Cyanobium sp. PCC 7001: one gene and its partner. The protein of the gene in region 1 interacts with the protein of each later gene in a pairwise test. Links are inferred from orthologs where the notes say so. Each region holds a gene or a part of one and is shown on either strand. Other genes may lie near its edges.

Region 1 (7,763 bases):
CCTCCCACCCTCGCGGCCTGGCTTCAAGGATCGAGGGGCACCAGGCCTGGCCGCGAGCCCAGGGGCAGGGCCGGCAGCCGAAGGGGGAAGTCACCGCTCTGCAGCAGGCCGATCAGCCGATCGGTGATCGAGGCGGCCAGCCGCGGGCTGTGGGCGGGGGCACAGCGCAACCGCCGCCCCTGGAGCTCGAAGCTGCCCTGCTGCAGCTCCGCGTAGCTCACGCTGCCCAGGGCCGGTTTCACCCGGCGGGGAAGGGCCAGATCCAGCACCGGGGCCTGCAGGGCCTCGGGGCCGGCCGCGGCCCGGCGGGCGCTGGCCAGGTTGAGCAGGGGCACGGGCGCGGCGATCGCCACCAGCAGGCCACGGCCATGCCCTTCGAAGTGGCAGGAGCGCAGCCAGAGGGGGTCGAGGCCGTGAAGGTCCACCGCCACGGCCGCCACGGCGCCGGGGGTGCGGGCATGGCCGCTGCCCTGGCGGCGGGGTTGCGGCTGGTGGCCGCTGCCGCTGCCCAGCACCCAGCCGATCGCGCCGGCCACCAGCACGGGCGAACCGGGACCCAGCGCCTGCAGCCCTGGTGAGGTGAGGCCGATGCTGCCGGCGCCGCCGCAGCTGTAGAGCGCCGTGGTGAGGGGGCCCAGCAGGGGGCCGAGCGGGCTGTGGCACAGCCCGGTCTGGCTGCTCACGGCCACGATGCCGTTTTCGGCGATGGCCCGGTGCAGCAGCAGCCGCCCGGTGGCGATCCGCTCCAGGGTGAGTTCGGTGTGCAGCTCCCGCCGCGGATGCTGAAGCGTCGCCTCGCCAGCGGCGGCGAGGGGCACGGCCTCACCTTTCAGCAGCCGGTCCAGCACCGTGGCACCGCTGCTGCGGTCCGGGTCGGCCAGGCCGCCACCGATCGGCAGCACGAGCTCGCCGCTGCCGCCGCTGGCCAGGCCCTGCACGCCCCCCACCTGGACCCGCTGCAGCCGGATCGGCGGATCGCTGGGGCCCAGGGAGAGGTGGAGGCTGGCCTGGTCGGTGAACACGGCGTCGGCGGCCACCACCACATCGGTGCGGGCGAAGGCGGTGGCCAGGTCGTGGTCCTGCACCAGCTGCCGGAACGCTTCGGCCGAGCGCACCCGCAGCTCCCCCTGCTCCTGGCGCTGGCGCAGGCTCGCTTCGCTGCGCTCCTCAGCTCCCCGGGCTCGGCCGCTCATCCTGCGCTCATGGCGAGCTCATCCTCGGGCCCGGAAGCGGTGAACCCTGGCGGGAGTTCGGCGGGCAGAGCTGTCGATAGGATGGCTGTGTTGAAGGCAGTTCTGCATGGCGGATCCCACCGACCCCAACGGCGATTCGCGAATCATCCAGACCGATCTTCGCAACGAGATGTCGCGCTCCTATCTGGAGTATGCGATGAGCGTGATCGTGGGCCGGGCCCTGCCCGATGCCCGCGATGGCCTCAAGCCGGTGCACCGGCGCATCCTCTATGCCATGTATGAGCTGGGTCTCACCAGCGACAGGCCTTACCGCAAGTGTGCCCGTGTGGTGGGCGAGGTGCTGGGCAAATACCACCCCCACGGCGACACAGCGGTGTACGACGCCCTGGTTCGCATGGCACAGGACTTCAACATGCGCCTGCCGCTGGTGGACGGCCACGGCAATTTCGGCTCGGTGGATGGTGATCCGCCGGCCGCCATGCGGTACACCGAATCGCGGCTGCAGGCGCTCACCACCGATGCCCTGCTGGAGGACATCGAGGCCGAAACGGTGGACTTCGCCGACAACTTCGATGGGTCCCAGCAGGAACCCACCGTGATGCCGGCTCGGATTCCCCAGCTGCTGCTGAACGGCTCCACGGGAATTGCCGTGGGGATGGCCACCAACATCCCGCCCCACAACCTCACGGAACTGATCGATGGCCTGCTGGCGCTGATCGCCGACCCCGATGTGGAGGATCGGCAGCTGATGGCTATCATCCCGGGCCCCGATTTCCCCACCGGAGGCCAGATCCTCGGGCGCCGCGGCATCCGCGAGACCTACACCACCGGCCGTGGTTCGGTGACGATGCGGGGGGTGGCCTCGGTGGAGACGATCGAGGCGAAAGGGCGGCCGGATCGTGACGCCATCATCATCACCGAACTGCCGTTCCAGACCAACAAGGCCTCGCTGATCGAGCGGATCGCCGAGCTGGTGAACGACAAGAAACTCGACGGCATTTCCGACATCCGCGATGAGTCGGACCGCGATGGCATGCGCATTGTGATCGAGCTGCGCCGCGATGCCTATCCGCAGGTGGTGCTGAACAACCTGTTCAAACTCACCCCGCTGCAGAACAACTTCAGCGCCTACATGCTCGCCCTGGTGAAGGGGGAGCCGGTGCTGCTCACCCTCCGCAAGATGCTGGAGGTGTTCCTGGAATTCCGGGTCGAGACGATCGAACGTCGCACCCGGTTCCTGTTGCGCAAGGCGGAGGAACGCGACCACATCCTGCTGGGCCTGCTGATCGCGCTGGACAGCCTCGATGCGATCATCGCCCTGATCCGTGCCGCCGCCGACACGGCTTCCGCCCGCAGTGAACTGGTGGCTCAGTTCGGCCTCACCGAGATCCAGGCGGACGCGATCCTGCAGATGCAGCTTCGCCGGCTCACGGCCCTGGAGGCCGACAAGATCCGGCTCGAGCATGAGGATCTGCTCGCCAAGATCACCGACTACAAGGACATCCTGGCCCGGCGGGAACGGGTGTTCGGCATCATCACCGATGAGCTCGGCGCCATCCGCAACCGCTACCTCTCGCCGCGCCGCACCGAGATCCTCGACCTCGAGGGAGGCCTGGAGGACATCGACCTGATCGCCAATGAGCGGTCGGTGGTGCTGCTCACCGAAACCGGCTATCTCAAGCGGATGCCGGTGAGCGAGTTCGAGGCCACCAGCCGCGGCACCCGCGGCAAGGCCGGCACCCGCAGCCAGGGTGAGGAGGCCGTGAAGCTGTTCATCAGCTGCAACGACCACGACAACCTCCTGCTGTTCAGTGATCGGGGCGTCGTGTATGCCGTGCCGGCCTACCGGGTGCCGATCTGCAGCCGCGCGGCCAAGGGCACGCCGATCGTGCAGCTGCTGCCCATCCCCCGTGAGGAGCAGATCACGTCGCTGCTGGCCGTGAGCGCCTTCAGCGAGGAGGCGATGCTGGTGATGCTCACCAGTGGCGGCTACATCAAGCGCACCCGGCTTTCCGCCTTCAGCAACATCCGCTCCAACGGGCTGATCGCCATCTCCCTGGAAGACGGCGACGATCTGCGCTGGGTGCGTCTGGCCCTTCCCGGCGACAGCGTGCTGATCGGCTCGCTCAAGGGCATGACCATTCATTTCCGCCTCACCGACGAGGAACTGCGTCCCCTCGGCCGCACGGCCCGGGGCGTGCGCGCCATGAACCTGCGCGCGGGCGACCAGCTGGTGAGCATGGATGTGCTGTCCGCCGAACTGGCGGACCGGGTGGCCAGCTCCTCCGATTCGGCCGGGCTCGAGGAGTCGGAGCCGGAGGAGCTGGTGGCCGATGAGGTGGCGGCCGAGGAGGTGGCGGTCAGCGAGGGGCCCTGGGTGCTGGTGGCCAGCGCGGCCGGCCTGGGCAAGCGGGTGCCGGTGGATCAGTTCCGCCTGCAGAAGCGGGCCGGTATGGGGCTGCGGGCCATCAAGTTCCGCCGCGACGGCGACACCCTCGTGGGCCTCAAGGTGCTCGGCGCCGGGGAGGAGGTGCTGCTGGTGAGCGAGCGCGGGGTGATCGTGCGCACGGAGGCCGACGCCATTCCGCAGCAGTCGCGGGCGGCCACTGGCGTGCGCCTGCAGCGGCTCGATGCGGGCGATCGGCTGGTGGAGGTGGTGCTGGTGCCGCCGGCGGCCAGCGAGGACGAGTTGGACGCTGCGGTGGATGCCGAGCTGGACGCTGCGGTGGATGCCGAGGCCCAGGACCCAGCGGATTGACGCCACCGGAGAGCCGCAGCGACGTCGCCATCCCGGCCTCCCCCTGCAGCGATGTGCTGGTGATCGGGGCCGGGCCCGCCGGACTCTGCATCGCCGCGGCCCTGGCCGCCGAGGGACTGCAGGTGGCGGTGCTCAGCGACGCCGATCCTCAGGCTCCCTGGCCCAACACCTACGGCATCTGGGGCGAGGAGGTGGACAGCCTCGGCCTGGCCCATCTGCTGGGCCATCGCTGGAGCCACACCGTGAGTTATTTCGGCCCGGGCGAGGCCGACCCGGGCGGGCCCGGCAATCAGCCGGTTCTGCATGGCCGCGACTACGGACTGTTCGACAAGGTCCGGCTGCAGGCCCACTGGCTCGAGCAGGCCAGGCGGCTGGGAGTGCGCTGGCATCGGGGCGAGGCGGTGGGCCTGGCGTTCGAGGGCGAGCGCGGAGCCCAGGAACCCGCCGGAGTGAGTGTGGTGACCACGGCGGCCGGGGAGCGGCTGCGGGCCCGGCTGGTGCTCGATGCCAGCGGCCACCGGTCGGCCCTGGTGCAACGTCCCGATGAGGGGCCGGTGGCGGGGCAGGCGGCCTACGGCGTGGTGGGTCGCTTCACGGCCGCGCCGGTGGAGCCCGACCAGTTCGTGCTGATGGACTTCCGCTGCGATCACCTCAGCCCGGAACAGCGCTCCGAGCCGCCCTCCTTCCTCTATGCCATGGACCTGGGCGAGGGGCGCTACTTCGTGGAGGAGACCTCCCTGGCCCTGGCGCCGCCGTTGCCCTTCGACACCCTGCGCCAGCGGCTGGAGCTTCGCCTCGCCCATCGCGGTGTGGCGATCAGCGCCGTGGAGCACGAGGAGTTCTGCCTGTTTCCGATGAACCTGCCCCTGCCGGATCGTCAGCAGCCGCTGCTGGCCTTCGGGGGAGCGGCGGCGATGGTGCATCCCGCCAGCGGCTATCTGGTGGGGGCCCTGCTGCGCCGCGCCCCCGGCCTGGCCCGGGCCGTGGCGGCCGCCTGCGCCGATGGCCAGGCTTCGCCGGCCACGCTGGCGGCCGCGGGCTGGGCCGGCCTCTGGCCCCAGGAGCTGCGGCGCAAGCATGCCCTCTACCAGTTCGGCCTGGACAAGCTGATGCGCTTTCCGGAGGCCCGGCTGCGGGCCTTCTTCGCCACCTTCTTCGCGCTGCCGGAGCCGCAGTGGTCTGGCTTTCTCACCAACACCCTGAGCGTGCCCCAGCTGCTGGCGGCAATGCTGCGGCTGTTCGCCCTGGCCCCGTGGGAGGTGCGGCTGGGCCTGCTGGGCCTGCAGGGCCGGGAGGCGGCGCGGCTCGGGCGGCTGCTGCGCCCCTGAAGCTCAGCTGTGCGGTTCAGCTGAGCGGGGTCACCCAGTCGGCGGCGTTGAGCTCGGGCAGCAGGGCATCCTCCCGCTGCACGGCCCGGAGCCAGCCCGGGGGCAGCTCCGCGCCGGTTTCGATCGCATCCAGCAGGCGCCAGAACCGCTCCAGATGGCGCTCGATCCGCTCCCGGGCCAGCTCGGTGGTGGTGCCGGCCCGGAGGATGAAGCTCCAGTCGGAACTCTGGGCCAGCAGCAGCTCCCGGCCTGCCTGGGTGAGCATCTGCTGCTGCTCGGCGCTGCCCACCCCCCGGTTCACCCGGCGCACCATCGCCCGTGAGGCCCGCTGCCATTCGGCCACCACCCAGGCATTGCTGTCGTTGAGCCAGTAGTCGTGGTAGCCCCCCTGGCCCCAGCTGCTGGGGGACGGATGGCAGAGCTGGAGGGCCTGATCCCGGGCCAGCACCTCCCGCAGCGTCACCAGCTCCACGCCGGCGGCGGCGGCCCGGCGGAACAGGGCGGCGAGGAAGCGGGGCCCCTCGAACCACCAGTGGCCGAACAGCTCCGCATCGAACGGAGCCACCAGCAGGGGTGCCTGGGCCATGGAGCCGGCCAGGCCAGACAGTTCGAGCCGCCGACCGTCGAGATAGTCGGTGGCATGGTCGTCGATCCGCTGCTGGGCCAGGGCCGGGTCGTAGGGCTGCTTGCGATCGAGGGGGCAGCCACGCCCGCTCACCCGGTGCAGCTTCAGCCCCAGGGGGCGGCGGTCGCGGATGCCGGCCTCCCGCAGCTGCTCCTCCGGCAGATCCCAGCCCAGATCGCGGTGGAATTCCCGGTAGGCCCCATCGCCCGGGTAGCCCTCGCGGGCGCTCCACACGGGCAGGGTGGCGTTGCCGTCGCGGCCGAAGAAGGCCACGCCCGCGGGCGAGCAGATCGGGGCGAACACGCCGTAGCGGGGCCGGGGCTGGCCGTGCAGCAGGCCGTGACCATCCAGCACCGAATAGCGCAGCCCGGCGGCCACCAGCTGCTGATCGAGCCCCTCGTAGTAGGCGCACTCCGGCAGCCAGATGCCCAGCGGGGGCTCCCCCAGCAGGCGGCGGTGCTCGCGCACGGCGTTGAGCAGCTGGGCCCGCACGGCCTCGGGCACCTGGCGCAGCAGGGGGAGGTAGCCGTGGGTGGCCCCGCAGGTGATCAGATCCAGCACGCCCCCCTGCTGCAGGCGGCGGAAGCGGGGCACCAGCTGCCCGTCACACGCCTGCCACTGCTGTCGCACCTGCTCGAGCTGCTGGCGCAGGTCGGTGGCGGCCGCCTCGAAGCCCGGCGGAGCAAAGGCCAGCAACTCCAGCCGCGTGTCGAGCCAGGGCAGGAAGCGGGCGTTGAGCCCCGGGTCGGCCAGCAGGCTCAGCAGCGTGGGCGAGAGCCCCAGGGTGAGCCGGGGGTGCTGCTCGGGATCCGCCGCAGCCGTTTCGAGGGTGTCCAGCAACGGCAGGTAGCACTCCTGCAGGGCCTGGAAGTACCAGTCCTCCTCCAGCGAACCCGGCTCGCTGGAACGCACGTAGGGCAGATGGGCGTGCAGGACGAGGGCCAGTTGCCCGTTGGCCATGGCCTTGCCGCGGTGGGCGAACTGTAGATCCAGGTGCCGGAGCGAGACCCGGCCCTAGGGTTGGCCCATGGACCAAGGCGCCCAGCCCAGCCTCCCAGCCCGCTTCCAGCCCCGCCCGCGGCAGCTGGTGGTGGCCGTGGACGGCCACAGCATGTTCTATGCCCAGCAGAAGCTGGGCTGGTTCTTCGATCCCCGCCGCCTGCTGCGGCATGCCTCCTCCCAGCCGGGGCTGGAGCTGGCCGGAGCCTTCTGGTACGCGGGCCTGAAGGATCCCTCCGACCAGCGCCCGTTCCGGGACGCGCTCACCAGCCTGGGGTTCACGGTGCGGACGCGGCCCCTGCGGGAACTGGCGCCGCCGGCCTCGAACGGATCGACCCAGGCGGCGGACGGCGAGCACCGCCACCCCGAACCACCGCGTCCCACCGACCAGCGTCCCGCTGATCAGCGCCACTTCGTGCGGGCCAACCTGGATGTGGAGGTGGCGGTGGATCTGATGATGGTGGCCCCGCGCACCGACGAGGTGTGGCTGCTGAGCGGCAGCCGCGATCTTGACCGGCTGGTGGAGGTGCTGCGGGCCCAGGGGGTGCGGATCACGCTGATGACCACCGAGGGGATGGTGGCGCGGGAGCTGCGCAACGCCGCCGATGGCTTCGTGGATCTGGCCAGCCTGCGGCCTGTGCTGGAGAAGGCGGAATCACTGCAACAGCCGGTGTTTCTTCGGAATTGAGGCCGGGCCAGCTCCTACAATCTGTTAACTCATAGTCACTACGGATAGAGGCGGCGTTATGGCCCGCGACCCAGGCCGTGTCCTGATCTTCGACACCACGCTCCGCGATGGCGAGCAGTCGCCGGGGGCCAGCCTCAACCTGGAGGAGAAGCTGGCGATCGCCCAGCAGCTG
Region 2 (4,275 bases), 940 kb from region 1 along the record:
GCCGGCGGGCGCAGTCCCTGGGTGAGGGCCTTGAGATAGAGGCCGCTGCCGCCGGCCAGCAGGGCCAGCGGCCGGCCCGGGCGGGGCCGCTCCAGCTCGGCCTGGATCTGGGCCGCCGCCACGGCCCGGAACTCCTCCAGGTTGATCGGCTGGTCAGGATCCCGCAGGTCGAGCAGTTCATGGCGCACCTGGGCCTGTTCGGCCGGGGTGGGCTTGGCGGTGCCCACGTCCATGCCGCGATAGAGCTGGCGGGAGTCCACGTTCAGCACCGCCAGCTCGAGCGCCCGGGCCAGGCCGATCGCCAGCTCCGTCTTGCCGCTGGCGGTGGGCCCCAGCAGCACGATCACCAGGGGCGTCGGTGCAGGCGCAGGCGGTGGCGCGGGGGCAGGCGCGGGGGAGGCCATTCCCCCACCCTGGCAGCTGGCCGCCGCCCCGCCTGAAACCCCGGTGCCCGGTGGTAGATTGCCCGCTGGAGAAGGGGTTTCACCGCTTCTCGCCCCCTCTTGCCCAGGGCCAGTCGCCGCCTCTGCCCGACCCCTGGGAAGCCCCTCCCGCATGAGCGAAGCCACGAAAGTTCAGGCCGCGTACGGCGCCGAGCAGATCCAGGTGCTGGAAGGCCTGGAACCGGTGCGCAAGCGGCCCGGGATGTACATCGGCTCCACCGGCCCCCGGGGTCTGCACCACCTGGTGTACGAGGTGGTGGACAACGCGGTGGACGAGGCCCTGGCCGGCCACTGCGACCAGATCCTGGTGGTGCTCAACGAGGACGGCTCCTGTGCCGTTTCCGACAACGGCCGCGGCATCCCCACCGACATCCACCCCCGCACGGGCAAGAGCGCCCTGGAAACGGTGCTCACCGTGCTCCATGCCGGCGGCAAGTTCGGCTCCGGCGGCTACAAGGTGTCGGGCGGCCTCCACGGCGTGGGCGTGTCGGTGGTCAACGCCCTCTCCGAGTGGGTGCAGGTCACCGTGTACCGCCATGACCAGGTGCACACCCAACGCTTCGAGCGCGGCGCGGCGATCGGCAGCCTCGCCTCAGCCCCGGGGGAGAAGGGCCGCACCGGCACCACCGTGTGCTTCAAGCCCGACAGCGAGATCTTCACCGGCGGCATCAGCTTCGATTACGCCACCCTCTCCTCCCGTCTGCGCGAACTCGCCTACCTCAACGGCGGCGTGCGCATCGTGTTCCGCGATGAGCGGCAGAGTGCCCGCAACGCCGCCGGCGAACCCCACGAGGACATCTACTTCTACGAGGGCGGCATCAAGGAGTATGTCGCCTACATGAATGCGGAGAAGGATCCGCTTCATCCCGACATCATCTACGTGAACGCCGAGAAGGAGGGTGTTCAGGTGGAGGCCGCGCTGCAGTGGTGCGTGGACGCCTACTCCGACAGCATCCTCGGCTTCGCCAACAACATCCGCACCGTGGATGGCGGCACCCACATCGAGGGCCTCAAGACGGTGCTCACCCGCACCCTCAACGCCTTCGCCAAGAAGCGCGGCAAGCGCAAGGATGCCGATGCCAACCTGGCCGGCGAGAACATCCGCGAAGGCCTCACCGCCGTGCTGTCGGTGAAGGTGCCGGAGCCCGAGTTCGAGGGCCAGACCAAGACCAAACTCGGCAACACCGAGGTGCGCGGCATCGTGGACACCCTGGTGGGCGAAGCCCTCGGGGAATTCCTGGAATTCAACCCCTCGGTGATCGACCTGATCCTCGAGAAGGCCATCCAGGCCTTCAATGCCGCCGAGGCCGCCCGCCGGGCCCGGGAGCTGGTGCGCCGCAAGAGCGTGCTCGAGAGCTCCACCCTGCCCGGCAAGCTGGCCGACTGCTCCTCCCGCGACCCCTCCGAATCGGAGATCTACATCGTGGAGGGCGATTCCGCCGGAGGCTCCGCCAAACAGGGCCGTGACCGGCGCTTCCAGGCCATCCTGCCCCTACGCGGCAAGATCCTCAACATCGAGAAGACCGACGACGCCAAGATCTACAAGAACACGGAGATCCAGGCCCTGATCACTGCCCTGGGCCTGGGCATCAAGGGCGAAGACTTCGACGAGAAGAATCTCCGCTACCACCGCATCGTGATCATGACCGACGCCGATGTGGACGGTGCCCACATCCGCACCCTGATCCTCACTTTCTTCTTCCGCTATCAGAAGGCGCTGGTGGAAGGCGGCTACATCTACATCGCCTGCCCGCCGCTCTACAAAGTTGAACGGGGCAAGAACCACACCTATTGCTACAACGAAGGCGACCTCAAGAAGACCATCGAGAGCTTCGGCGAGAAGGCCAACTACACCATCCAGCGGTTCAAGGGTCTGGGCGAAATGATGCCCCAGCAGCTGTGGGAAACCACCATGGATCCGGCCACCCGGATGATGAAACGGGTGGAGATCGAGGATGCCCTCGAGGCCGATCGCATCTTCACGATCCTGATGGGCGACAAGGTGGCCCCCCGCCGCGAGTTCATCGAGACCCACAGCGCCGAGCTCGACCTTGCCCAGCTCGACATCTGAGATGGGTTCCTCGATGGGTTCCTCCCCACCCCTGCTCGCGGCCTGGCGCTGGATCGCCCTGCTGGGTTTCGCCCTGGTGGCACCGGCCGCCCTGCCGGCTGGTGGGGCCGAGTGGCGCGCTCCGGAACTGCGCCGGCGCCAGAGCAGCCGCGAACCGCTGCTGAGCCCGGTGCCCCAGGTGCTGCGCTGTGCGCCTGAGCACCAGGCGCCGGTGATCAGCGAAGCCTCCGCCGGCGAGCCCCTGCGGGTGCTGCGGGCCTGGGTGCAGCCCGGCGGTGAGCGCTGGCTGCAGGTGCAGCTGGAGGGCCCGGCCGGCAGCCGCCGCGGCTGGCTGGCCGGCTGATCAGGCCGCCAGGGCCGCCTCGATCGCCCCGGTGATCTCCGCGGATTCGGGCTCCACGCCGCTCTTGAAGCGGGCCAGCACCGTGCCGTCCTTGCCCACCAGGAACTTCTCGAAGTTCCAGGCCACCGGCCCGGCCGGGTCCGCCTGGGTGAGGGTGGTGTAGGGCGCCTCGGCCATCGCCACCTTGTCGAACAGGGTGAAATCGGCGCCGTAGGTGGTGGAGCAGAACTGCTGGATCTCCGGCAGGGTGCCGGGTTCCTGGGCGCCGAAGTCGTTGCAGGGGAAGCCGAGCACGGCCAGGCCCTTGGGCCCGTAGGTGTCCTGCAGCTTCTGGAGGCCGGCGTACTGGCGGGTGAAGCCGCAGCGGCTGGCCACGTTCACGATCAGCAGCACCTGGCCGTTCCACTCGCCCAGCCGGCGCTCGCCGCCTTCGGCATCACGCACCACTACATCGCTCACGTTCACGGTCATGGAGTTGCACGTCGGGCCGGCGGACGCTAGCGGCTGCGCGATGGCCCCCGGCCCATAAACTCCAGCAGCGGGTGCCACTGAGCCGATGAGCGAGGCGAACGCCCCGAACCACGAGACCGCCGCGGGCAGCCGCGTGGTGCTGGCCGAGGTGGTGTCGCGCCAGCTCGCGACCCTGCTGGAGGCCGGCAATTACGACGGCGCCAAGCTGCTGCTCCAGCCGGTGCAGGAGGTGGACATCGCCGAGGCGATCGGCACCCTGCCCCGCACCCTCCAGGCCTTGGCCTTCCGCCTGCTGCCCAAGGACGAGGCGATCGAGGTGTACGAGTACCTCGACGGCACCGTGCAGCAGAGCCTGCTCGATCGGCTCCGCTCGGGCGAGGTGCTGGAGCTGGTGGAGCGGATGTCGCCCGACGATCGGGTGCGGCTGTTCGATGAGCTGCCCGCCAAGGTGGTGCGGCGCCTGCTGGCCGAGCTGAGCCCGGCGGAGCGGCGGGTCACCGCCCAGCTGCTCGGCTACGAGCCCGAAACGGCGGGCCGGCTGATGACCACCGAGTTCATCGACCTCAAGGAATTCCACAGCGCCGCCCAGGCCCTGGAACTGGTGCGGCGGCGGGCCCGCGACACCGAGACCGTCTACTCCCTCTACGTGACCGATGGCTCCCGCCATCTCACCGGCATCCTGTCGCTGCGGGATCTGGTGGTGGCCGATCCCAAGGACCGCATCGGTGATGTGATGACGCGGGAGGTGGTGAGCGTGTCCACCGAGACCGACCAGGAGGAGGTGGCGCGGGCGATCCAGCGCTACGACTTCCTGGCCGTGCCGGTGGTGGACCGGGAGGAGCGGCTGGTGGGGATCGTCACGGTTGACGACGTGATCGACGTGATCGAGCAGGAGGCCACCCGCGACCTCTACGCCGCCGGCGCCGTGCAGGCCGGCGACGAGGACG

The links. The genes of interacting proteins can lie anywhere in the genome.
Region 2: the proteins of gyrA (region 1) and gyrB interact in binary tests that used the Escherichia coli proteins (3 or more experiments, as listed by UniProt). The link is inferred for Cyanobium sp. PCC 7001 from one-to-one orthologs.

What each region holds. Positions count from the first base shown.
Region 1 is NZ_DS990556.1:1,158,119-1,165,881, reverse strand. What follows is about bases 935-4,151. They hold gyrA (DNA gyrase subunit A), read left to right. Parts: upstream 935-1,299; coding sequence 1,300-3,951; downstream 3,952-4,151. Other genes in these bases: crtL (lycopene beta cyclase), read left to right, coding at 3,948-4,151; CPCC7001_RS05675 (homocysteine biosynthesis protein), read right to left, coding at 935-1,193. In the rest of the region: more of CPCC7001_RS05675, read right to left, coding at 24-934; more of crtL, read left to right, coding at 4,152-5,279; CPCC7001_RS05660 (glycoside hydrolase family 57 protein), read right to left, coding at 5,296-6,864; CPCC7001_RS05655 (NYN domain-containing protein), read left to right, coding at 6,932-7,591; CPCC7001_RS05650 (2-isopropylmalate synthase), read left to right, coding at 7,650-7,763. UniProt on the Escherichia coli protein: A type II topoisomerase that negatively supercoils closed circular double-stranded (ds) DNA in an ATP-dependent manner to maintain chromosomes in an underwound state.
Region 2 is NZ_DS990556.1:2,096,613-2,100,887, forward strand. The notes cover bases 141-3,034. They hold gyrB (DNA topoisomerase (ATP-hydrolyzing) subunit B), read left to right. Parts: upstream 141-555; coding sequence 556-2,514; downstream 2,515-3,034. Other genes in these bases: miaA (tRNA (adenosine(37)-N6)-dimethylallyltransferase MiaA), read right to left, coding at 141-404; CPCC7001_RS10325 (hypothetical protein), read left to right, coding at 2,528-2,857; CPCC7001_RS10330 (glutathione peroxidase), read right to left, coding at 2,858-3,034. In the rest of the region: more of miaA, read right to left, coding at 1-140; more of CPCC7001_RS10330, read right to left, coding at 3,035-3,328; mgtE (magnesium transporter), read left to right, coding at 3,414-4,275. UniProt on the Escherichia coli protein: DNA gyrase negatively supercoils closed circular double-stranded DNA in an ATP-dependent manner to maintain chromosomes in an underwound state.